One region of the Cellulosimicrobium sp. I38E genome, then DNA from elsewhere that is predicted to be linked to it. Evidence: riboswitches for the same ligand, from Rfam matches in the RefSeq annotation. Region 1 holds a riboswitch; the other holds the start of a gene.
The links. Region 1 has a riboswitch for S-adenosylmethionine ahead of A0J59_RS01975 (aminotransferase class V-fold PLP-dependent enzyme). Riboswitches for the same ligand answer to the same signal wherever they lie in the genome.

Region 1 (10,818 bases):
CGGGATCGAGCGTCCGGAGGACGCGTCCGCGCCCGTCATGGCGCTCTCCGCGACGCTCCGGCGGCTCGCGCCGAACGGCCGCGTCGTGACGATCTCGCGCGCCCCCGCCGAGAGCGACTCCCCCGAGCTCGCCGCCGCCCGCGAGGGTGTCGACGGGTTCCTGCGCTCCGTCGCCAAGGAGCTCCGCTACGGCGCGACCGGCAACGGCATCCAGGTGACCGACGACGCCCCGGTCGACAGCCCGAGCGTCCTCGCGACCCTCCGCTTCTTCCTGTCCGCCAGGTCCGCGTTCGTCGACGGCCAGCTCCTCCAGGTCGACGCCGGCGCACCGACCGACCAGGGCTCACCCTCGGCAGACCAGGGTTCCACCTCGGCCGGTGAGACGGCCGCCGGAGCCGACCCGAGCATCCACGCCGGCGTGTCCGACCAGCCGCTCGCCGGCAAGGTCGCAGTCGTCACGGGCGCGGCGCGCGGGATCGGGGCGCAGGTCGCGCGGACGCTCGCGCGCGACGGCGCGAAGGTCGTCGTGGTGGACGTGCCCGCGGCGGGCGAGGCGCTCGCGAAGGTCGCGAACGAGATCAAGGGCACGGCGCTCCAGCTCGACGTGACCGCCGACGACGCGGGCGCGCGCATCCTCGAGCACGCCCGCGCGCGGCACGGCGGGCTCGACATCCTGGTGCACAACGCGGGAATCCTGCGCGACAAGCTGCTCGCCAACATGTCCGCGGACAAGTGGGACGCGGTGGTCGCGGTGAACCTCGCCGCGCAGCTCCGGATCACCGAGTACCTGCTCGGCGCGAACGGGTTCTCCTCCGCGCCGCGCATCGTGTCGCTCGCGTCGACGAGCGGCATCGCGGGCAACCGCGGCCAGGCGAACTACGCGTTCTCGAAGGCCGGCGTCATCGGGCACACGCGCGCGTTCGCGCGCCGGCTCGCGGCGCCGGGCGGTCCGGGCGGGACGGCGAACGCCGTCGCGCCGGGGTTCATCGAGACGGACATGACGGCGTCGATCCCGTTCGTCCAGCGCGAGGTCGCGCGCCGGGTCGCGTCGCTCCAGCAGGGCGGCCAGCCCGTGGACGTGGCCGAGGCGATCGCGTTCCTCGCGTCGCCCGCGGCCGCGGGCGTGAACGGGCAGGTGCTGCGCGTGTGCGGGCAGAACGTGGTGGGCCGGTGACGGCGCCCGACGGCACCGCGGCCGGCCCGGCGCGCGTCGCGCCCGCGCGCGTCGAGACCCTGCCCACGATCCCCGGGCTCGGCGGCCTGTACGTGCGCGGGCTCGCGGCGTCGGGCCGGATCGCGGCGGCGCACCGCCTCCCCGCGGGCGGCGGGCGTCGTGACCTGGAGCTGCCCGAGGTCACGTACCGCGTCGCGGGCGTGCCGACGGGCGACGCCGCCGCGCCCGGCCACATGGGCAGCGCCGCGCACCTCGCACGGTACGCGCGGCTCGTGGGCGAGGCCCCGTCGGAGGTCCTGCCCGCCGGGTACCTGCACGTGCTCGGCTTCCCCCTCGCGACGGCCGTCATGGTCCGGACCGACTTCCCGCTGCCGCTGCTCGGCATGGTGCACCTCGCGAACTCGGTGTCCGTGCTGCGTCCGGTGCGGCTCGGGGACACGCTCGAGGTGCGCGCCTGGGCAGAGCGGCTGCGTCCGCACCGGCGCGGGGTCCAGGTGGACCTGGTCACGGAGGTCGCCGTCGAGCGCACCGACGAGGAGCGCGCGTCCGGGAGCGGGCTGTCAGCGACGACGCTCGCCTACCGGGGCGTCTCGACGTACCTCGCGAAGGGCGTCACGCTCCCGGGCGGCCCGGTGGACGAGGACGCCACCGCGGCGTCGGGCACCGAGGCGTTCGTCCCCCCGCTCCCGACGGCGCGCTGGTCGCTCGGCGCGGGGTCCGGTCGCGCGTACGCGGCCGTCTCCGGCGACCGGAACCCCATCCACACGTCGGGGCTCGGCGCCAAGGCGTTCGGGTTCCCGCGCGCCATCGCGCACGGGATGTACACCGCCGCGCGGGCGCTCGCCGAGGCGGGGCCACGCCGTGGCGACACGTACGACTGGACCGTCACGTTCGCAAAGCCGGTCCTGCTGCCGAGCACGGTCGACGTGGCGCTGCGCCCCGCGGGCGACGTTCCTGCCGCGGTGCGGGACGCCGTCGGACAGGTCGCCCCGGCCGAGCCCGACGGCGCGGGCGACCCGACGACGGGCGTCGTCTACCAGGCGTGGGACGGCAAGGGCCGGTTGCACCTCGCGGGTCGGGTCACGCCTCGCTCCTGACGAGTCGCGTCGCCGCCCGGGCCGATCGGCGCGCCTGCCGGACGGCCCGGGCGTGGTCACGCACGTCGCGCCCCAGCGCGGCGCACACCGACGTGACGTCGACGGCGGCCGCGAACAGCGACCCGAGAACGGGTGCGGCCCAGTACGGGCTCGCGACGGGGAGCAGCATCGTGATCCACGCGACGGCACCGAGGTCGGGCGGTTCGTGGTGCATGGCGTGCGGCCCCTTCGTCGACGCCCTCGACGCTCGGGGCGTGTCGCACGCTAGCGGCGCACGGGCCTCCCCGAACCGTTGTCCACAGTCTCCGTCGGCGCGGAGCCCACGAGCGCGTCGAGGCGCGCGAGCAGGCCGTCGCGGACGGTCGCCCACTCGTCGAGCAGGATCGAGAAGTAGGCGGTGTCCTGGCGCGACCCGTCGGGTGCGACGCGGTGGCTGCGCAGCACGCCCTCGGGCACGGCACCCAGGCGCCGGATCGCGCCGATGGAGCGGCTGTTGCGGGCGTCCGCCCGCAACGCGACGCGCGCGACGCCGAGGTCCTCGAACGCGTGCCGCAGCAGCAGGTACTTGCACGCCGGGTTCGTCACGCCGCCCCACCACTCGCGCGCGTAGAACGTCGAGCCCAGCTCGACCCTGCCCTGCGACGGCACCCACTCGTAGAGCGACGTCGAGCCGCGGACGACCTCCGCGCCGTCGGACGCGTCACCGGACCCCGCGCCGACGACGGCGAACGCGAGCCGACCGGGGGCGGCGACGGCGTCGCGGACGTAGCCGCTCATCGCGTCGGTCCCAGCGGGCACGCGGCTCGACATGCCGGCCCAGATGCCGTCGTCGACGAGCGCGCCGAGCGCGGGGGCGTGGCTCTCGTCGAGCGGGACGAGGCGGACGCCGAAGCCTTCGAGAGTGGTGTCGTGCTGCACCCGCACATCCCACCACACGCCGGGTGCCCGACCGCGTGCGAGTGACCCGGCACGTGCCTACGGTCGAGCACGTACCGACGAGAGGAGCACTCATGGGACTCGGAGACAAGGCCAAGCACGCCGCCGAGGAGGCGGGTGGCAAGCTCAAGGAAGGCGCGGGCAAGCTCACGGACAACGAGCGGCTCGAGGCCGAGGGCAAGAAGGACCAGGCCAAGGCCGACGTGAAGCAGGCGGGCGACGACGTCAAGGACGCGTTCGACCGCTAGTCACCGCCCCTGATCTGCTCGCGAGGGCTCCGCTGCGGCGGGGCCCTCGCGGCGTTCTCGGGGTCTGCTCGCGGACCGCCCGATCACGACGCCGCGAGCGGCAGGTCCACCCGCGGCAGCGGTTGCGCCAGCACGGGCACGACGCGCGGGGCGTTGATCCGCTCCAGCAGTCCGACCTCGACGGTGGGCCACTCGGGCGCGAGGATCGAGAACATCACGGAGTCGGCGCGCGTCCCGTCGGGGGCGGTGCGGTGGCCGCGCATGACGCCCTCCTCGTACGCCCCGAGCCGGCGCATGGCCCCGAGCGAGCGCGTGTTGCGCGTGTCGACGCGGAACCCGACGCGGTGCACGTCCCACGTCTCGAAGGCGTGCCGCAGCAGCAGCCACTTGGTCACGGGGTTGACGAGGCTCCCCCACGTGGAGCGGGCGTAGAACGTCCGGCCGACCTCGACCCGGCGGTCGACGAGCGACAGGTCGCGGAACGCCGTGCTGCCGAGGACGTCACCGGGGGCGCCGTCGAGTCCGGCGGCGCGCACGACGAAGCCCGTCAGGTCGGGCGCGGCGCGTGTCGCGGCCACCAGCTCGGCCATCCCCGCGACCCCGAAGGGCATGGGGATGCTCATGCCTGACCACATCGCCTCGTCGACGAGGCCGGCCAGTGTCTCAGCGTGCTCCAGGGCCAGCGGTTCCAGGCGGAAACCGTGCCCCGAGAGGACGACGTCGTGCAGCACAGCGCATATCAGAGCACACGCGGACGACGCCGCCAAGAGGGTTCGTCGACGTCGTGGACAACGCTCGTCGACGGCTCGGTGAACGGCGGTCCCGGCGGTCCCGCCGGCGCCGGGTCAGACGGCGGGGCCGCACCCCGCGGCGTCGGCGAGGAAGCCCGCCGCGGCGGTCGCGAAGAGGCCTTCGAGACCCGAGCCCACGGGCACCGGGCGCGGGTCGTCGGCCACGGCCCAGCAGCCGTCGACGACCTCGTAGCGCGTCGCGGGGCCCTGCTCCACGTACGACCGCACGGCCTCGACGAGCCGGACGACGTCCGCCCCCGTCGTCCCGACGCCCACCGAGGCGCGGATCGCGCCCGCGTCGTAGCCGAGGCGCGCGAGCAGCGGGTGCGCGCAGAACCGGCCGTCGCGCACCCCGATGCCGTGCTCGGCCGAGAGGTAGGCGGCGACGAGGCCCGGGTCGTGGCCCTCGACGGCGAACGTCACGACGCCGACCGGGTCGACGGCGTCGTCCCACACGCGCACGACCCGGACGCCCGGGACGGCCTCCAGGCCCGCGACGAGGGCCGCGCGGAGCGCCGCCTCGTGCGCGTGCAGGTCGGCCGGGTCGAGCGCGGCGAGCGCGTCGCACGCCGCCGCGAGCGCCGCGGCACCCACGACGTTGGGCGACCCGGCCTCGTGGCGCGCGGGCGCCGTCTGCCACTGCGTCCCCGTGACGGCGACCTGGCGCACCGCGCCGCCGCCGGCGAGGTACGGCGTGCCCGCGTCGAGCCAGTCGCGACGACCCACGAGCGCACCCGCGCCGAACGGCGCGTACGTCTTGTGCCCGGAGAACGCGACGTAGTCGACGTCCGAGTCGGCGAGCGAGAAGCCGCGGTGCGGGACGAGCTGGGCGCCGTCGAGGACGACGCGCGCCCCGGCGTCGTGCGCGATCCGCACGACGTCCGCGACGGGCAGCGACTCGCCCGTGACGTTCGACGCGCCGGTCACGGCGACCAGGGCGTACGGGAAGCGCGCGAGCTCGGTGCGCAGGCCGGACAGCGTCTCCGCGACGGACGCGCCGCCGGCGAGGACCGTCGCACCGCCCGCGCGCTGCCACGGCAGCAGGTTCGCGTGGTGCTCGACGTCGAGGACGAGCACGCGCCCGGGAGTCCCGTCCGCGTTCGCCGGGACGCAGCCCGCGAGCAGGTTGAGCGAGTCGGTGGTGTTGCGCGTGACGACCGTGACGTCGTCCTCGCGGGCGCCGACGAACGCGCCGATCGTGCGTCGCGACGCCTCGTAGAGCGCGGTGGAGACCTGCGACAGGTACCCCGCGCCGCGGTGCACGCTCGCGTAGAGCGGCAGCACCTCGGTCACGCGGTCCGCGACGGAGCGCAGGGCCGGGGCCGAGGCCGCGACGTCGAGGTTCGCGTAGGGGACGCTACGGCCGTCGACGAGCGGGACGAGCGTGTCCGCGCCGACGACGGGCAGCAGGGCGGGCGCGTCGGCGACCGCCGCGAGGTCGGGGGCCTCCGAGACCTCGGTCGGACACGAGACGTCGGCGAGAGCAGTCATGGCACAGTCCTCCGAGGGCGGTCCGGGGACGGTGATCCCCGCGCTTGCCGCGCGCCGGTCGGCGTACGGCCTGGTCGTCACCCGGGGCACCCCGCCGCGAGAGGAGGGTTGCCGGCCAGCAAACCGGGGTTTCACGCTGGCACTCATGACCTGCGTCCCAGGATGTGCGCGCGGGACGCGCCGTGTCAACCGGTGGTCAGGGCGTCTCGGATGGCGGGACACAGTCCACGGGCACCTCGAGGCGCCACCCCGACTCGTCGACCTCGAACGCGTCGAGCACCTCGCCGGTGCGGGCGTCGAGCACGACGACGGAGTCGGCAGGCCACTCCGCGGGCTCTCCGAGCATGCCGTTCGGGACGCCCTGGAGCCTCGTACCGTTCACGAACGCCTCGAGCGGCTGCGCCGACCGCGTGCTCACCAGGACCACCTCGGGGTGGGCGACGGCGAACGCGTCGCAGGCGGCGCCGTCGCCGTCGCCGCTCCACCACCCCTCGTAGCCGCCGACGGTGAGCTCCGCGAGGTCTATCGGCTCGCCCACGGTCGCCACGTCGGCGGGTGCCGACCGGGGCGAGAGCGGCGCCGGGGAGCCGACGTCCGGCTCGACCAGGACGATGCGCGCACTCCCGGCCGGGTCGAGGGCGTCGTCCTCCACGGGACGGACGCTCGCCACGCGCGGCGGCGGCTCCTCATCGCCGGTCGCTACCCACAGCCAGGCGCCCGCGGCGACGACGCCCGCCACCACGACCGCACCCAGCACCCGTCGCCGGCTGGTCCACATTCGGTTCCCCTGCCCGTCGCCCTGCCCGCCGGGACCCCCGCCCGGCCGCGCGGCCACGCTAGCGCGACCGTCCGACGTCGGGCACCCCGCCCACGGGCCGCTCGGCGAGACGGGCGTTCCGCGCGTCGGACGGGTGGCGTACGATCCCGAGCAACCATCCGGAGCGGCCGAGTGACGTGGCACGTCGACGCCGCAGCAACCCCCCGGTCCGTCGCGAGACGGCCGGGCGCAGGGTGCTACTGCCACGATCGATGGAGGAGGACTCATGAGCGACCAGTCCCAGCAGCAGTCGGCATCCCGGCCGGCGCCGCCCGACGCGCGACCCGCCGTCGGCTACGCCGGCGACCTCACCCCCCAGCAGGCGTGGGACCTGCTGACGAGCGACGAGCGCGCCGTCCTCGTGGACGTCCGCACCGAGGGCGAGTGGCGCACCATCGGCGTGCCCGACGCCTCGGACCTCGCCCGCGACGTCGTGTTCGACGAGTGGGTGACCCCGGCCGGGCCCAACCCGCGCTTCCTGGACCAGCTCGTCGAGGCCGGGCTCGCCCCCGGCGACGAGCGTCCCGTCGTGTTCCTGTGCCGCTCGGGCCAGCGCTCGATCGGCGCCGCGCGCGCGGCCACGGCCGCCGGGCTCGGGCCGTCGTACAACGTGCTCGAGGGCTTCGAGGGCGCCCAGGGCTTCTCCGGTCTGCGCGACGTCGAGGGCTGGAAGGTCCGCGGCCTGCCCACCACGACCTACGACGAGACCGCCCGGTGAGCGCCGCGCAGCCCGGGAGCGTGCCCGGCGGCTCCGGCCGTAAGCCCCTGCCCGCGAGCGCTCGCCCCGCGACGCTCGCCGTGCGCGGCGGGCACCACCGCACGGAGTTCCAGGAGACGTCCGAGGCGCTGTTCCTCACGCAGGGCTACACGTACGACCGCGCCGCCGACGCCGAGGCCGCGTTCAAGGGCGAGCTCGACCGGTTCGTCTACTCGCGCTACGGCAACCCGACCGTGCACGCGTTCGAGGAGCGCCTGCGCCTGCTCGAGGGCGCCGAGGCGTGCTACGCGACGGCGTCCGGCATGTCCGCGGTGTTCACGTCGCTCGCCGCGCTCGTGGGTTCCGGGTCGCGGATCGTCGCGGCGCGCGCGCTGTTCGGGTCGAGCATCGTCATCTTCGACGAGATCTTCGCCAAGTGGGGCGTGCGGACGGACTACGTCGACGGGCACGTGCTCTCCCAGTGGGAGGAGGCGCTCTCGACGCCCGCGGACGTCGTGTTCTTCGAGACGCCGTCCAACCCCATGCAGGACATCGTCGACGCGCGGCGCGTGAGCGAGCTCGCGCACGCCGCGGGCGCGGTCGTCGTCCTCGACAACGTGTTCGCGACGCCGCTGCTCCAGAAGCCGCTCGAGCTCGGGGCGGACGTCGTCGTGTACTCGGCGACCAAGCACATCGACGGCCAGGGTCGCGTGCTCGGCGGCGCGATCCTCGGGACCGAGGAGTACGTCACCGGGCCCGTGCAGACGTTCATCCGCAACACGGGGCCTTCGCTCTCGGCGTTCAACGCGTGGGTCCTGCTCAAGGGCCTCGAGACGCTGCCCGCGCGCGTCGCCGCGCAGAACGCCGCCGCGGCGCAGGTCGCCGAGGCGCTCGAGCAGCTCCCCGGCATCGGCCGTGTGCGGTACCCGTTCCTCGCGTCGCACCCGCAGCGCGAGCTCGCGCAGTCGCAGCAGAGCGGCGGCGGGACGGTCGTGACGTTCGACCTCGCCGTCCCCGAGGGCACCGACCCCGAGACGGCGAAGAAGCGCGCGTTCACGTTCCTCGACGCGCTCCAGGTCGTCGACATCTCCAACAACCTCGGGGACGCCAAGTCGCTCGTCACCCACCCGGCCACCACGACGCACCGCAAGCTCGGCCCCGAGGGCCGGGCCGCCGTCGGGATCGCGGAGACGACCGTGCGCCTGTCCGTGGGCCTCGAGGACCCGCTCGACGTCATCGAGGACGTGGAGCAGGCGCTGAACGCCTGACCCCTTCCCGCCGAACATGCGGTGGTGGCCCGTCCCGGCGTCGGGACGGGCCACGACCACGTGGGCAGCGGGCAGCGGGTGCATCGTCGACACGGGGCGCTCGGCAAAGGCGTGGACCGGCTGCGCCGACCCTCGTAGCGTCGGAGGGTGCCCGACGCGATCTTCGACGACCCCCGCCTCGCCGCTCTCTACGACCCGCTCGACCCCGACCGCAGCGACCTCGACGCCTACGTCGCGATCGTAGACGAGCTCGGTGCGCGCCGTGTGCTCGACGTCGGGTGCGGCACCGGGACGTTCGCGTGCCTCGTGGCGCAGCGCGGGCTCGACGTGGTCGGCGTGGACCCGGCGGACGCGTCGCTCGACGTCGCCCGCACGAAGCCGGGCGCCGAGCGCGTGCGCTGGCTGCACGGCGACGCGACGGCGCTCCCCCCGCTCCAGGTCGACCTCGCGACGATGACGGCGAACGTCGCGCAGGTGTTCCTCACCGACGACGCGTGGACCGCGACGCTGCGGGGCGTCCACGACGTGCTCGCGCCGGGCGGATGGCTGGTGCTCGAGACCCGTGTCCCCGCCCGCCGGGCCTGGGAGGGGTGGGTCCGCGAGGTGACGACCACGCGCGTGGAGGTGCCCGACGTCGGCCCGGTCGAGTCGTGGACCGACCTCACCGACGTGTCGCTCCCCTTCGTGTCCTTCCACGACACGACCGTGCTGCCCGACGGCACCACGCTCCACTCCGACTCGACGCTGCGCTTCCGGGAGCGCGACGAGGTCGAGACGTCGCTCGTGGCGTGCGGGTTCGAGGTCGTGGACGTCCGGGACGCGCCCGACCGTCCGGGTCGCGAGTGGGTCTTCGTCGCACGGCGCGGCTGAGCGCGCGAAGCGCTCCCACGCACGTCAGCCGCGACGGTCGCCCAGCACGACGACATCCTCCGGGCGCCCGCCCGACCGTGCGACGTGCGACCGGACCGCGTCCAGCTCGTCCGGCAGCAGGAGGAAGGTCACCGACGTCCCGGTGTCGTTCACGTCCCAGAGCAGCGTCCAGTGCTCGTCGAAGCCCGAGCCGCAGATCGTGGAGGGGGCGACGGCGAGGGCGAGGTCGAGCTGGCGGTCGTCGCGAGGGTCGAGCTCGAGCGAGATCGGGGGCTCCCAGCCGAAACGCCGGGCGAGACGTCCGCGTCGTGCACGGCGCAGCTCGTCCAAGGCGTGCACCGCGTCCGTCGCGTCCGGTGGCCACGGTTCGTCGGAGTACACGTCGACCTGGAGCCGTGCCACCCGGTCGCGCAGCGCCAGGAGCGCGCCGCGGCACGCGGCCGCCACGGTGCCCGGCGCGGCGCCGTCGGCGATCGTGCACAGCACGGCCGTCGTCCTCCGCTGCCGCATCAGGCCTCCCTCGGGTGCCGGTTCCGCCGGGGCATGCGCGCACGTGCGGTGCGGACACCGTAGTCCCCGGCGACCTGTGGACGGCGGTTCGACGGTGTGGGACGCACCTCGTAGATTCCTCGTAGCGCTCGGCCGACCGGCAGGGCGCGACGACCGGTCCGCCACCACCGACAGGGGTCCTCTTGCTGCACGTGCACCGCTCCGAGCGTGCCGAGGCGCTCGTGGCGCCGCTCGCCGCCGTGCTCGCGGAGGCGCCGGAGGACCCGTTCACGCCGGACGTCGTCGCGGTCCCGACGCGAGGGGTCGAGCGGTGGCTCGCGCAGCGGCTGTCGCACCACCTGGGCGCGGGCGAGACGTCGGGCATCTGCGCGAACGTCGACTTCCGCGGGCCGCGCCGACTCGTGGAGCAGGTCGTCGCGGACCTCACCGACCTCGACCCCGACGACGACCCGTGGCGGCCCGAGCGTCTCGCGTGGTCCGTGCTCGAGGTGCTCGACGCGCACCTCGCCGAGCCGTGGGCGGCGCCGCTCGCGCGGTACGTCGGCAACCCGGGCGACGAGGTGCGCCGGGGGCGTCGGCTCACGCTCGCGCGGCGGCTCGCGGACCTCCTGGTCGACTACGCGCGCCAGCGGCCCGAGGTCGTGCTCGCGTGGTCGGCCGCGTCCCCGGTCACGGGCACCGCCGCCGCCCCGGACGACCTCGCCTGGCAGCCCGAGCTGTGGCGCCGCCTGGTGGAGCGCGTCCCGGCGACGGACCCGGCGCGGCGCGTCACGGAGGCGGTCACGGCGCTGCGCGCGGACCCGGCGGCCGTCGACCTGCCGCCGCGGCTGTCGGTGTTCGGGCCCACGCGGATCCCGGAGGACGAGCTCCGGGTCCTGCGCGCGCTCGCCGAGCACCGCGACGTCCACCTGTGGCTCGT
Region 2 (10,818 bases), on a different contig from region 1:
GCTGGTCGGCCTTGCGCAGCGGCAGGAGCTCGCGCAGCGCGGGCTCGTCGACCTGGACGATCCCGATGCCGGCCGCCTCCAGGTCCGCGATCTCGTCGCGCAGCGCGAGGCCGACCTGGTTCGCGGTGTCGCCGAGCGGCTGGTCGTCGCGCACGAACGACCACGCGAGGATCGTCACCGGCCCGGTGAGCATGCCCTTGACCGGCTTCTCGGTGAGCGACGCCGTGTACGACGACCACTCGACCGTGATCGGCGCCGGGCGCGTCACGTCGCCCCACAGGATCGGCGGCCGCACGCAGCGCGACCCGTACGACTGCACCCAGCCGTTCGCGGTGACGGCGAACCCGTCGAGGTGCTCCGCGAAGTACTGCACCATGTCGTTGCGCTCCGGCTCGCCGTGCACGAGCACGTCGAGGCCGAGCTCCTCCTGGAGCGCGACGACGCGCGCGATCTCCTCGCGCATCGCGACCGTGTAGTCGGCGTCGGAGAGGTCGCCCTTGGTCCACTGCGCGCGGGCGCGGCGGATCTCGGGGGTCTGCGGGAACGACCCGATGGTCGTCGTCGGCAGCGGCGGCAGGTTCAGGCGCTCCTGCTGGGCCGCGGCGCGCTCGGCGTAGTCGCCGCGCGCGAAGTCCGCGTCCGTCAGCGCGGCGGCGCGCTCGCGCACCGCGGGCACGACGACGCCGCTCGCCTCCGCGCGCGACGCCACCGCTGCGCGGGACGCCTCGATCTCCTCCGCGACGGCGTCGCGACCCTCGGTCAGCGCGCGGGCGAGCGTCGCGACCTCGCCGACCTTCTGGTCCGCGAACGCGAGCCAGTCGCGCAGGCGCGGGTCGAGCGTCGTGCCCGACGCCGTGCCGGGCTCGGCGAACGTCTCGTCCTCCACGTCGTGCGGCACGTGCAGCAGCGACGTCGACGTGCCGACGGCGACCGCGCCTGCACCGAGGTCGCGTGCGGCATCGAGCACGTCGAGCTTCGTGGACAGGTCGGCACGCCAGATGTTGTGCCCGTCGATCGCCCCGACGACGAGCGTCTTCGACACGAGGTCGTCGTAGAGCGAGCCCGGAAGGTCTGCCCGGACGGCGTCGATCGCGATCGCTTCGACGTCCGTGCCCGCGAGCGTCGCCAGGAAGTCGTGGGTCCCGCCGTCGGCGTCGACCGGCGTCTCCAACCCGCCGAACGGCGTCGCGACGAGGATCGCGGGCCGCGCGTCCTGCGTCGAACCCGGGATCGCTCCCGACCCGGAGGTCTCCGTGGGGAGCGACCCCGGGTTCGGCACGGGGCGGAGGTCGGTCGCGAGGGTGCGGTAGGCCGACTCCACCGCTGCCGCGAGCTCCGTGAACGGCACGTCGACCGAGTCGGTGACGAGGATCGGCTCGTCGAGCTGGACCCAGGGTGCCCCCGCGGCGGCGAGCGCACGCAGCAGGTCGGCGTAGGCGGCGACGACGTCGTCCAGGCGGTCGAGCGGCGAGTACCCGGCGGGCGCGTCGTCGGCGGCCTTGGACAGCGCGAGGAACGTCACGGGCCCGACGACGACGGGCCGCGTCACGACGCCCGCCTCCTTGGCCTCGACGAACTCGCGCACGACGCGGTCGTCGACGAACCGGATCGGGGTGTCCGGGCCGATCTCGGGCACGAGGTAGTGGTAGTTCGTGTCGAACCACTTGGTCATCTCGAGCGGCGCGTCGTCGCCCTGGCCGCGCGCCACGGTGAAGTAGCCCGCGAGGTCGAGGCGGCCGGCGTCGTCGGTGAGCGACGCGAACCGCGACGGGACCGCCCCGAGGGAGGCCGCGACGTCGAGCACCTGGTCGTAGTAGGAGAACGAGCCGGGGACGGACGCGTCGTCGGCGCCGAGGCCGAGGTCGACGAGCCGGCGGACGGTCGCGAGGCGCAGCTCGCGGGCCGTGGCCTCGAGCTCGTCGACCGACGTCTTGCCGGCCCAAAACGCCTCGACGGCCTTCTTGAGCTCGCGGCGGCGCCCGATGCGCGGGTAGCCGAGCACGGTGCCGGCGGGGAAGCTGACCGGGTTCTGGGTAGGGGAGGGTACGGAAGTGGCCATGATCGAAACCTCTTGCTGGTCCGGAGGACCGGTCAGACGGGCGTGCCGTGCGTGGCGGCGCTCGTCGTGGGCAGGGAGGTGCCGGTGACCCACGGCCCGCTGGCCAGGTCCGGGACGAGCGGGGCGGCGGCAGCGCTGGTGCTGCCTCCCGTCCCGGCCGACCCGCCGCCGAGGTGGACACCCTCGAGCAGGTCAAGAGCGGCGCGGTGCTTGTTGAACGTGTACACGTGCAGACCGGGCGTGCCCGCGTCGAGGACGCGCTGCGCGAGGTCCACGGTGTACGCGATCCCGTAGGCGTGCTGCGCCTCCGGGTCGGGCAGGGCGTCGAGCGCGTCCAGCAGGTGCTGAGGCGCGCGCACGCCCGTGAGCTCCTCGACGCGACGGAGCCGCGCAGGCTCCGTCGTGGGCAGCAGCCCGGCGAGGATGGGGATCGTCACGCCGGCCGCGCGGGCCTCGGCGACGAAGTCGGTGTACGACGACGCGTCGTAGAAGAGCTGCGTGATCGCGAAGCTCGCGCCGGCCTGCTGCTTCTGCCACAGGCGGCGCACCTCCTGGGCGCGCGTCGTGCCGGCGGCGGGGTTGCCGTCGCAGAACGTCGCGACGGCGATCGTCAGCGGGCGGGCCGCGCCGCGCAGCGCCGCGGCCGGGTCGGACGCGCAGCGCGACGCCTCGACCTCGCGCAGGAGCGCGACGAGCTCGGTCGACGACCGCACGCCGTCGGGCGCGGGCTGCCAGTCCGGCTGGTCGCGCGGCGGGTCGCCGCGCAGCGCGAGGAAGCTGCGCACGCCCTCGTCGAGGAAGTCGGAGATGACCTCCTCCACGTCCTCGCGCGACGCCCCGACGCACGTGAGGTGCGCGATCGGCAGCACGGGCGTGCCCTGGAGCAGGCGGCCGACGACCTGGCGCGCGGTCGCGCGGTCGGTCCCGGCCGCGCCGTACGTCACCGAGACGAAGTCGGGGTGGGTCGCGACGAGACGCCGCGCCGTCTCCCAGAACTTCGGCGCCGCGTCCGGGCGCCGCGGGGGCATGAGCTCGAACGAGACCGTGGGGCGTGCGGCCCCGCCGTGGGCCTGCCCGACGGCGTCCGCGACGCTCACGACGTCGCTCCGACCGGGGTGCGTGCGTGCGCGACCGCCGTCGGGCACGTGCTGCCCGGACGGTGCGCGAAGGATGCCTCTGAGACCATTAGTCGCTCCATCGACCCTGGCGTTAGCACCTTTGTCCTCGGGAGGCTTCCGTCGGCGGGTTGCTGCGGTGTCGTCGAGCCAGGACTCTCGACCGCTCTGGATGGTTGGCACGATCCTACGGCGCATCCGCCATGCGGTCGAGGGTGCTCGCCTGCTGAGACGCCCGCCCGGTCGAGGCCTCCTTCCTATGATGGGCGGACGGTCACGACCTGTCGCTCGGAGCGCTCAGGAGGATCCGATGAAGCACTCGTCCAAGCCGCGGCACCGCTCCCGAGAGGTCGACGGGGTAGGTATCCACTACCGCGAGGCCGGGGTGCCCTCGTCGACCGCGGTGCTGCTCCTGCACGGCTTCCCCGCCTCGTCCCACTCGTTCCGGGACGTGATGCCGGTGCTCGCCGACCACGCGTACGTCGTCGCCCCCGACCTTCCCGGCTTCGGCTTCTCCGACGCCCTCCCGCCCGAGGAGTACACGTTCGAGCGCCTGACGGACGTGATCGAGGCGCTGGTCACGAGCCTGGGGATCGAGCGCTACGTCCTCTACGTCACCGACTTCGGCACTCCCGTCGGGTACTCGCTGGCGATGCGCGACCCCGGCCACGTGCTGGGACTGGTCGTGCAGAACGGCAACGCCCACGACGCGGGCCTCGGGGACACCTGGGACACGGCCCGGCGTTTCTGGGCCGACCCGACCCCGGAGAACCGGGCGGCGCTCCCGGACTGGCTGACCTTCGAAGGGACCCGGGACCAGTACCTCGCCGGGTCGCCTCCGAGCGTCCAGGAGCTTCATCCGCCCGAGTCGTGGCACCTCGACTGGGGGCGGCTGTCGCGCCCGGGCATGACCGACCTGCAGTTCCGGCTCTTCACCGACTACCGGTCGCACGTCGCACGCTTCCCCGCGATCGCCGCCTACCACCGGCGCCACCAGCCCCCGTGCATGGTCCTCTGGGGCCGCTTCGACACGTTCTTCGACATCCGCGAGGTCGTCGCCTACCACGAGGTCATGGAGACCCTCGCCGTGCACGTCTACGACGCCGGTCACTTCCTGCTCGAGACGCACGCGAGCGAGGTCGCCGCACTCCTCGCCGCCTTCGTCGACGACGCGCTCGACCGGGCGGGGTCCACCGCACGGTGGGCAGCCAGGTCGGCGCGAACCGATGCGCCGGAGGCGCCGGCCCGGGACTAGGGTGAGCCGACCTCTCACCGACACCGAGCGAGCACAGGAGCCCGCCATGTACGCGACCCCGACCCGCCCGATGACGCAGGACGAGCTCGATCGGATCTGCCGCGTGTGGGCCGACTGCGGCAGCGACGACCCCACCGACCGGTGGCTCGAGCTCTGGGACGGCGGCGACGCGGACGACCACCCGGAGCAGCGCGACGCGATCGTCGCGATCGCGCGGGAGGTCGGCCTGGAGACTGCGGTCGAGGACGGCGTGCTGCGCGTGCAGAAGACGCAGCAGCTCCACGACGAGATCGGCGCGCGCTGGATCTGACCAGGTCAGGGCTCCTGCGCTGCAGATCTCACGCTTTCTACGCTACAGATCTCAGGCCGCGCACCGTCGTCAACGGCGCCGGAGCTCCGGGACGTGCAGGCGCCGGAGGAACCGGTCGGTGCGCAGGGGCGGGCCGTGGCGGTCGAGCAGGGACACGACGACGACCGTCGCGGTCGCGATCGGGATGGTCCATGCCGCGGGCTGGGCGAGCAGGGCGCGCACGACGCCGGGGACGCCGTCCGCCGTCGCGCCGGACGAGACCGTCCCGTAGCCCGCGGCGACGAGGGCGGACGAGGCGAGCAGCGCCGTCGCGCACAGGACGGACCCCACGACCATCCCCGCCACCGCGCCGCGCGCGGTGAGGCGGCGCCACCACACGCCCAGCAGGATCACGGGCGACAGCGCGGAGGCGGCGAAGACGAACACCGTCCCGACGCTCGTCACGAGCCCCTGCGGGATGGTGACGAGCGCGAACGCGAGCGGGATGAGCGTGCACGCCACCGCCGACCACCGGAACGACCGCACGGTCCCGCCGAACAGGTCCTGGCTCACGACGCCCGCGAGCGCCACGACGAGCCCCGAGGACGTGCCGAGGAACGCGGCGAACGCTCCGGCGACGACGAGCGCGGCGAGCAGCTCGCCGCCGAGCCCGGGCACGAGGCGGGTCGGCAGGGTGAGGACCACGGTGTCCGCGACCCCGGGCTCGGCGAGGTCGGGAGCGACGACCCGCGCGACGAGCCCGAGCGTGCTCGACACCATGTAGAACACGCTGATCATCACGAGCACGACGACGGTCGTGCGGCGAGCCGAGCCGCCGTCGGGCGAGGTGTAGAAGCGCACGAGGACGTGCGGCAGGCCGGTCGTGCCGAGCAGGAGCGCGAGCAGGAGCGAGACGGTCGCGTACGCGTCGAGGCCGCCGGGTCCGGCGTCGTGGGGGAACACGGCGGCGGGGTCGAACGTGACGATCGCGCCGCCGGGCTCGAACGCCCCGCCGAGCGCCATGAGCACGAACACGAGGGGCAGCGCGAGCGCCGTGAGCTTGACCCAGAACTGGAACGCCTGGACGAACGTGATGGAGCGCATGCCGCCCGCCGCGACGACCGCGCTCACGACGACCGCGATCCCGACCGACCCGACCCACGGCGGGACGGGCGCGACGCTCGTGATGACGAGCGCCGCGCCGTGGAGCTGCGGCACCACGTAGAGCCACCCGATGACGAGCACGAGGACGCTCGTGACGCGGCGCGCGACGACGGAGTCGAGCCGGGCGTGGACGAAGTCGGGGATCGTGTACGCGCCGCTGCGGCGCAGCGGGCCGGCGACGAACAGCAGGACGAGCAGGTAGCCCGCCGCGTACCCGACGGGGAACCAGAACGCCTCCGCGCCGGAGAGCAGCACGAGCCCCGAGAGGCCGAGGAACGTGCCCGCGGACAGGTACTCGCCGCTGATCGCGGACGCGTTCCACACGGGCCGCACCGTGCGCGACGCGACGAAGAAGTCGCTCGTGGTGCGGGAGATGCGCAGGCCGTAGAACCCGATGAGGCCGGTCGCGAGCAGGAGCAGCCCGATCGCGACGAGGGGCAGCGCGCTCACGGGGCGCCCGCCTGGTCGGGGACCGCCTCGTCCGGGCCGCCCTCGGCGGGCCCGGCCGATCCCTCGGCGAGGGCGCGGTACCGGCGCTCGTTGCGCGCCGCCGCGACGGCGAACACGACCGCGAACGCGACGATCACGGGGTAGAAGCCGTACGCGTGCACGAGCCAGGGGAGCGGGACGCCGAGGATCACGACGGCGTCCAGCGCGGGCACCGCGCTCATCGTCACCGTGAGCAGCGCGACGACGGCGAGGAACGAGACCACGCACGCGAGCCCGAGCCGGAGCTGCGCCCGGACGAGGCCGCGCGTGTAGTGGGCTACGTCGTCGTCCGGCTCCTCGGGGCGGCCTCGCGGGGTGCCCGACGGCGGCCCGGCGTCGGGTCGCGCGTCCGTCGACCGGACGCGCACGCGCTCGGCGGGCGGGGTCGGGGCCGACGAGGGGCCCGGGTCGCTCACGACGGCCCCCGGTGCGGGCCGAGCAGCGCCTCGCGCACCGCCGGGACCATGCGGCGGCTCACCGGGACCTCGTGGCCCGCGACGACGAGCGCGGGCTGCGCGCCCCCGAACCGCGCCGCGGTCACGGCCGCGCGGTCCACGAGGTACGACCGGTGGACGCGCAGGAACCCGGCCGGGGCCCACCGCTCCTCCAGGTCGGACAGCGGCTCGCGCACGAGGAACTGCTCGGTGTCCGTCACGAGCCGCGAGTAGTCGCCCTGCGCCTGCACCCATCGCACCGCGCTGCGCCGGACGAGCCGCGTCGTCGTCCCGACCGTCACGACCAGCGTCTCGTCCTCCGGCACGTCGGGTCCCGCACCGGACCCCACGACCGGGGGAGCGGCGCTCGCGGGCGCCGCTCCGGCGTCCGGGGCGGTCCCGCCCGCACGGCCCGCGCGGTCCGCGACGCGCTCCACGACCCGGTCGACGGCGCGCGTCAGGCGCTCGCGGCGCACGGGCTTGAGCACGTAGTCGACCGCCTCGACGTCGAACGCCTCGAGCGCGCGAGCCTCGTCGGCGGTGACGAACACGACGGCCGGGCGGTCGGCGAACCGCGAGAGCGCGCGCGCGAGGTCGAGGCCCGTCAGCCCGGGCATGTGGATGTCGAGGAAGGCCGCGTCGACCGTGCGCGAGGAGAGCTCGCGCAGCGCCTCCGAGCCGGTCGCGACCCCGAGCACGGTCCGCACGCGCGGGTCGCGCCGCAGCAGGGCGACGAGCTCGTCGAGCACGGGCCGCTCGTCGTCGGCGACGAGCACGTCGAGCCCGACGGCGGCCGGGTCCTCGGGCGCCGGGCCCGGGGTCGCTTCGGTGCCGGTCACGGCACGCTCACCTCCGTCTCGTGCAGGGGCTGGGAGCGGGGCACGCGCAGGCGCACGAGCGTGCCCGAGCCGGGGGCGGTCTCGATGTCGAGCGCGTGGTCGTCGCCGTAGAGCTGGCGCACGCGCCGGTCGACGTTGCGCAGCCCCACGTGCTCGCTCCCGCGGGACGTGAGGAGCTCGCGCACGACCGCCGGGTCCATGCCGACGCCGTCGTCCTCGACCGTGATCTCCGTCTGGGTGCCCTCGTCGCGCGCGGTGATGACGATCGTGCCGCCGCGCTCCCGGGGCTCCAGCCCGTGCCGGACCGCGTTCTCGACGAGCGGCTGCACCGACAGGAACGGGATCACGGTGGTCAACGACTCGGGCGCGATCTGGAGGGTCACGGCGAGGCGCTCGCCGAACCGTGCGCGCTCGAGCTCGACGTAGGAGTGGATGGAGCGCAGCTCGTCCGCGAGGGTCGTGAAGTCGCCGCGGCCCCGGAAGGAGTAGCGCGTGAAGTCGGCGAAGTCGAGCACGAGGTCGCGCGCCCGCTCCGGGTCCGTGCTGATGAACGACGCGATGGCGCCGAGCGCGTTGTAGACGAAGTGCGGGCTGATCTGGGCGCGCAGCGCGCGCAGCTCGGCCTGCGCGAGCGCCGTGCGCGACGCCTCCAGCTCGCCGAGCTCGAGCTGGGCCGAGCACCACTGCGCGACCTCGCCCGTCGCGCGCACGAGCGGTGGGCGGACCGTGCCGGCGAACGCGACGACCACGCCCGCGACGCGCCCGCCCGCGACGACTGGCGCCCCGACGGCGTCCGCGACGTCGCCGCCCGCCTCGTCGCCGTTCTTGTGGTCCCGGCTCTCGACGTGGCGGCGACCGGTGGCGAGCACGCGCTCGGCGACCCGGCGCGCGTCGGGCTCGAGGGTCGTGCTGCCGTCGAGCGCGACGGCGCCCTCGGCCGTGACCACGGCGAGCGCCTCGGCGCCGAGGAGCTGGCGCAGGGAGCGTGCCGCGCGGCCGACGTCGTCGCCGTCGAGGCCGCCCCGCAGGTGCGTCGCGGCGCGCGACGCGAGGTGCAGGGTGCGGAACGTGGCGCGGTCCGAGTCGCTCCCGAGCTCGCGCGACCCGCGCGCGAGCCGCCAGGCGAGCACGAGCCCGAGGGTGAGCAGCACGCCCACGGCGAGACCGGCGACGGCGCCGGCGAACACGGGCCCGGACATGCAGTGATCGTATCCAGCGCGGCGTCACCCACCCGGCGGGCCAGATAAGGTTAGGCAGCCCTATCCCATGACGAAGGAACCTCCTGTGCCGATCTCCCGGACCACGTCGAGCCCGCGCGTGCGCCGCAGCGTCACCACCACCGCCCTCGTGCTCGCCGCCGCCCTCCTCGCGGCGTGCTCGTCCGACCCCGAGCCCGCGCCGACCGGTGCGCCGGCGCCGGACGACACCGCGGCGGGGTACGCCGTCGAGCACGCGCGCGGGACAGCCGAGCTCGCGGCGGCGCCGCAGCGCGTCGTGACGCTCGAGCCCGTGGAGACGGACACCGCGGTCGCGCTCGGCGTCGTCCCGGTCGGTGCCGCCGTGCTGAGCGTCGAGGCCGGCGTGCCGGCGTACCTCGGCGAGGACGCGCAGGCGATCGAGGTCGTGGGCACGGTGCCCGAGCCGAGCCTCGAGGCCATCGCCGCGCTCGAGCCGGACCTCATCCTCGGCACGGAGTCGCGCCACGCCGACCTCTACGCCCAGCTCGCGGGGATCGCGCCGACGGTGTTCATGGCGACGCAGACCGACCCCTGGCAGGAGAACGTGCTGCTCGTGGGCCGCGCGCTCGGCCGCGAGACCGACGCCCAGGCCCTGCTGGACGCCTACGACGAGCGGTGCGCCCAGCTCCAGGAGGACTACGACGTCACCGGGACGGCGCAGCTGCTGCGCCCGCGCGACGGCATCGTGTCGGCCTACGGCCCGCGGTCGTTCGCGGGCAGCACGCTCGAGTGCGTCGGGTTCTCGACGCCGGAGCAGGACTGGGGCGAGGACATCTCGGTCGACCTGTCGCCCGAGCGCGTGACAGAGGCCGCCGCCGACCTCGTCCTCGTCTCTGCTGCCGACCCGGCCGACCCGGCCGCGGTCCCGGCCGAGATCCCGCTCAACGCGGGGTCGTTCCCCGACGTGCGTGTCGTCGACCAGTCGTACTGGATCAGCGGCGTCGGGCCGCTCGGTGGGCAGGCCGTCCTCGACGACGTCGAGCAGTTCCTCCAGGACCGTGCCGGGTCCTGACCGGCGGGCCGGGTCCTCGGCCACGGCCGCGAGCACGGCCGGGAGCGCGGCGGGGTGCCGGTTCCACCGGTCGCCCAACGTCCTCTTCCCGACGACGGTCGCGCGCGTGCACGACGTCGGCCCGCGCCTCGTGCGCGTGACCCTCGCCGGCCCGGACCTGGCGGGGTGCGCCGACGTCGGGCTCGACCAGCGCGTGAAGATCCTGCTCCCCGGCCCGGGTGCGGACGAGCTCGCGCGGCGCGCGGGGCTCGCGGTCGAGAGCGTGTGGCGGCGCGAGTGGTCCGCGCTCGACGACGACGTGCGACCGGTGATGCGCTCGTACACGCCTGTGGCCGTGCGGCCGCGGGCCGCCGAGGTGGACCTCGACCTGTACCTGCACGAGCCCGCCGGACCGGCGAGCGCCTGGGCACGCCGCGCGGCGCCCGGGGATCGCGTGCTGCTCTCGGCGCCGCACGCGCGGTACGGCGTGACCGACCACGGCACCCAGTGGGACCCGGGGCTCGACGTCGCGCACGTGCTGCTCGTGGGTGACGAGACCTCGGCGCCCGCGGTGCGCGGCATCCTCGCGAGCCTGGGTCCCGACGTGCGGGCGCACGTGCTCGTGGAGGCCGACGACCCGGCCGACGCGCCGGTCGGCGACGTGCCCGGGACCGTGCGCGTCGAGCACGTGCCTCGGCATCGCCGTGGGGCCGAGCGGGCCGTGCTGGGCGCGGTCCGGGACTGGGCAGCGGAGCACGGCCGGTCGGCGGCCGACGCGGGCACCGGCTTCTACGCGTGGTGCGCGACGGAGAGCGCCACCGTCGCGCGGGTCCGCGGCGAGCTCGTGGCGGCGGGGATCGAGAGGTCGCGCGTGCACGCGCAGGGCTACTGGCACGACCGGTCCCGGCGGGACGGGGTGCTCAGACGATGAGCGCGACCAGGACG

Region 2: another riboswitch for S-adenosylmethionine. It lies ahead of A0J59_RS06275 (methylenetetrahydrofolate reductase); the one in region 1 lies ahead of A0J59_RS01975 (aminotransferase class V-fold PLP-dependent enzyme).

What each region holds. Positions count from the first base shown of each region.
Region 1 is NZ_LUAZ01000008.1:88,643-99,460, forward strand. Features, by position in the region: gene A0J59_RS01945 (3-oxoacyl-ACP reductase) at 1-1,174, shown strand, start outside; gene A0J59_RS01950 (MaoC/PaaZ C-terminal domain-containing protein) at 1,171-2,271, shown strand; gene A0J59_RS01955 (hypothetical protein) at 2,255-2,485, opposite strand; gene A0J59_RS01960 (GNAT family N-acetyltransferase) at 2,536-3,189, opposite strand; gene A0J59_RS01965 (CsbD family protein) at 3,282-3,455, shown strand; gene A0J59_RS01970 (GNAT family N-acetyltransferase) at 3,539-4,186, opposite strand; gene A0J59_RS01975 (aminotransferase class V-fold PLP-dependent enzyme) at 4,301-5,737, opposite strand; SAM riboswitch class IV at 5,773-5,888, opposite strand; gene A0J59_RS01980 (hypothetical protein) at 5,934-6,389, opposite strand; gene A0J59_RS01985 (rhodanese-like domain-containing protein) at 6,781-7,272, shown strand; gene A0J59_RS01990 (O-succinylhomoserine sulfhydrylase) at 7,269-8,519, shown strand; gene A0J59_RS01995 (class I SAM-dependent methyltransferase) at 8,667-9,389, shown strand; gene A0J59_RS02000 (hypothetical protein) at 9,414-9,899, opposite strand; gene recC (exodeoxyribonuclease V subunit gamma) at 10,091-10,818, shown strand, end outside.
Region 2 is NZ_LUAZ01000017.1:221,666-232,483, reverse strand. Features, by position in the region: gene metE (5-methyltetrahydropteroyltriglutamate--homocysteine S-methyltransferase) at 1-2,059, opposite strand, end outside; gene A0J59_RS06275 (methylenetetrahydrofolate reductase) at 2,092-3,087, opposite strand; SAM riboswitch class I at 3,251-3,353, opposite strand; gene A0J59_RS06270 (alpha/beta fold hydrolase) at 3,485-4,429, shown strand; gene A0J59_RS06265 (hypothetical protein) at 4,476-4,739, shown strand; gene A0J59_RS06260 (cation acetate symporter) at 4,809-6,332, opposite strand; gene A0J59_RS06255 (hypothetical protein) at 6,329-6,787, opposite strand; gene A0J59_RS06250 (LytTR family DNA-binding domain-containing protein) at 6,784-7,644, opposite strand; gene A0J59_RS06245 (sensor histidine kinase) at 7,641-8,843, opposite strand; gene A0J59_RS06240 (iron-siderophore ABC transporter substrate-binding protein) at 8,911-9,894, shown strand; gene A0J59_RS06235 (siderophore-interacting protein) at 9,881-10,804, shown strand; gene A0J59_RS06230 (hypothetical protein) at 10,794-10,818, opposite strand, start outside.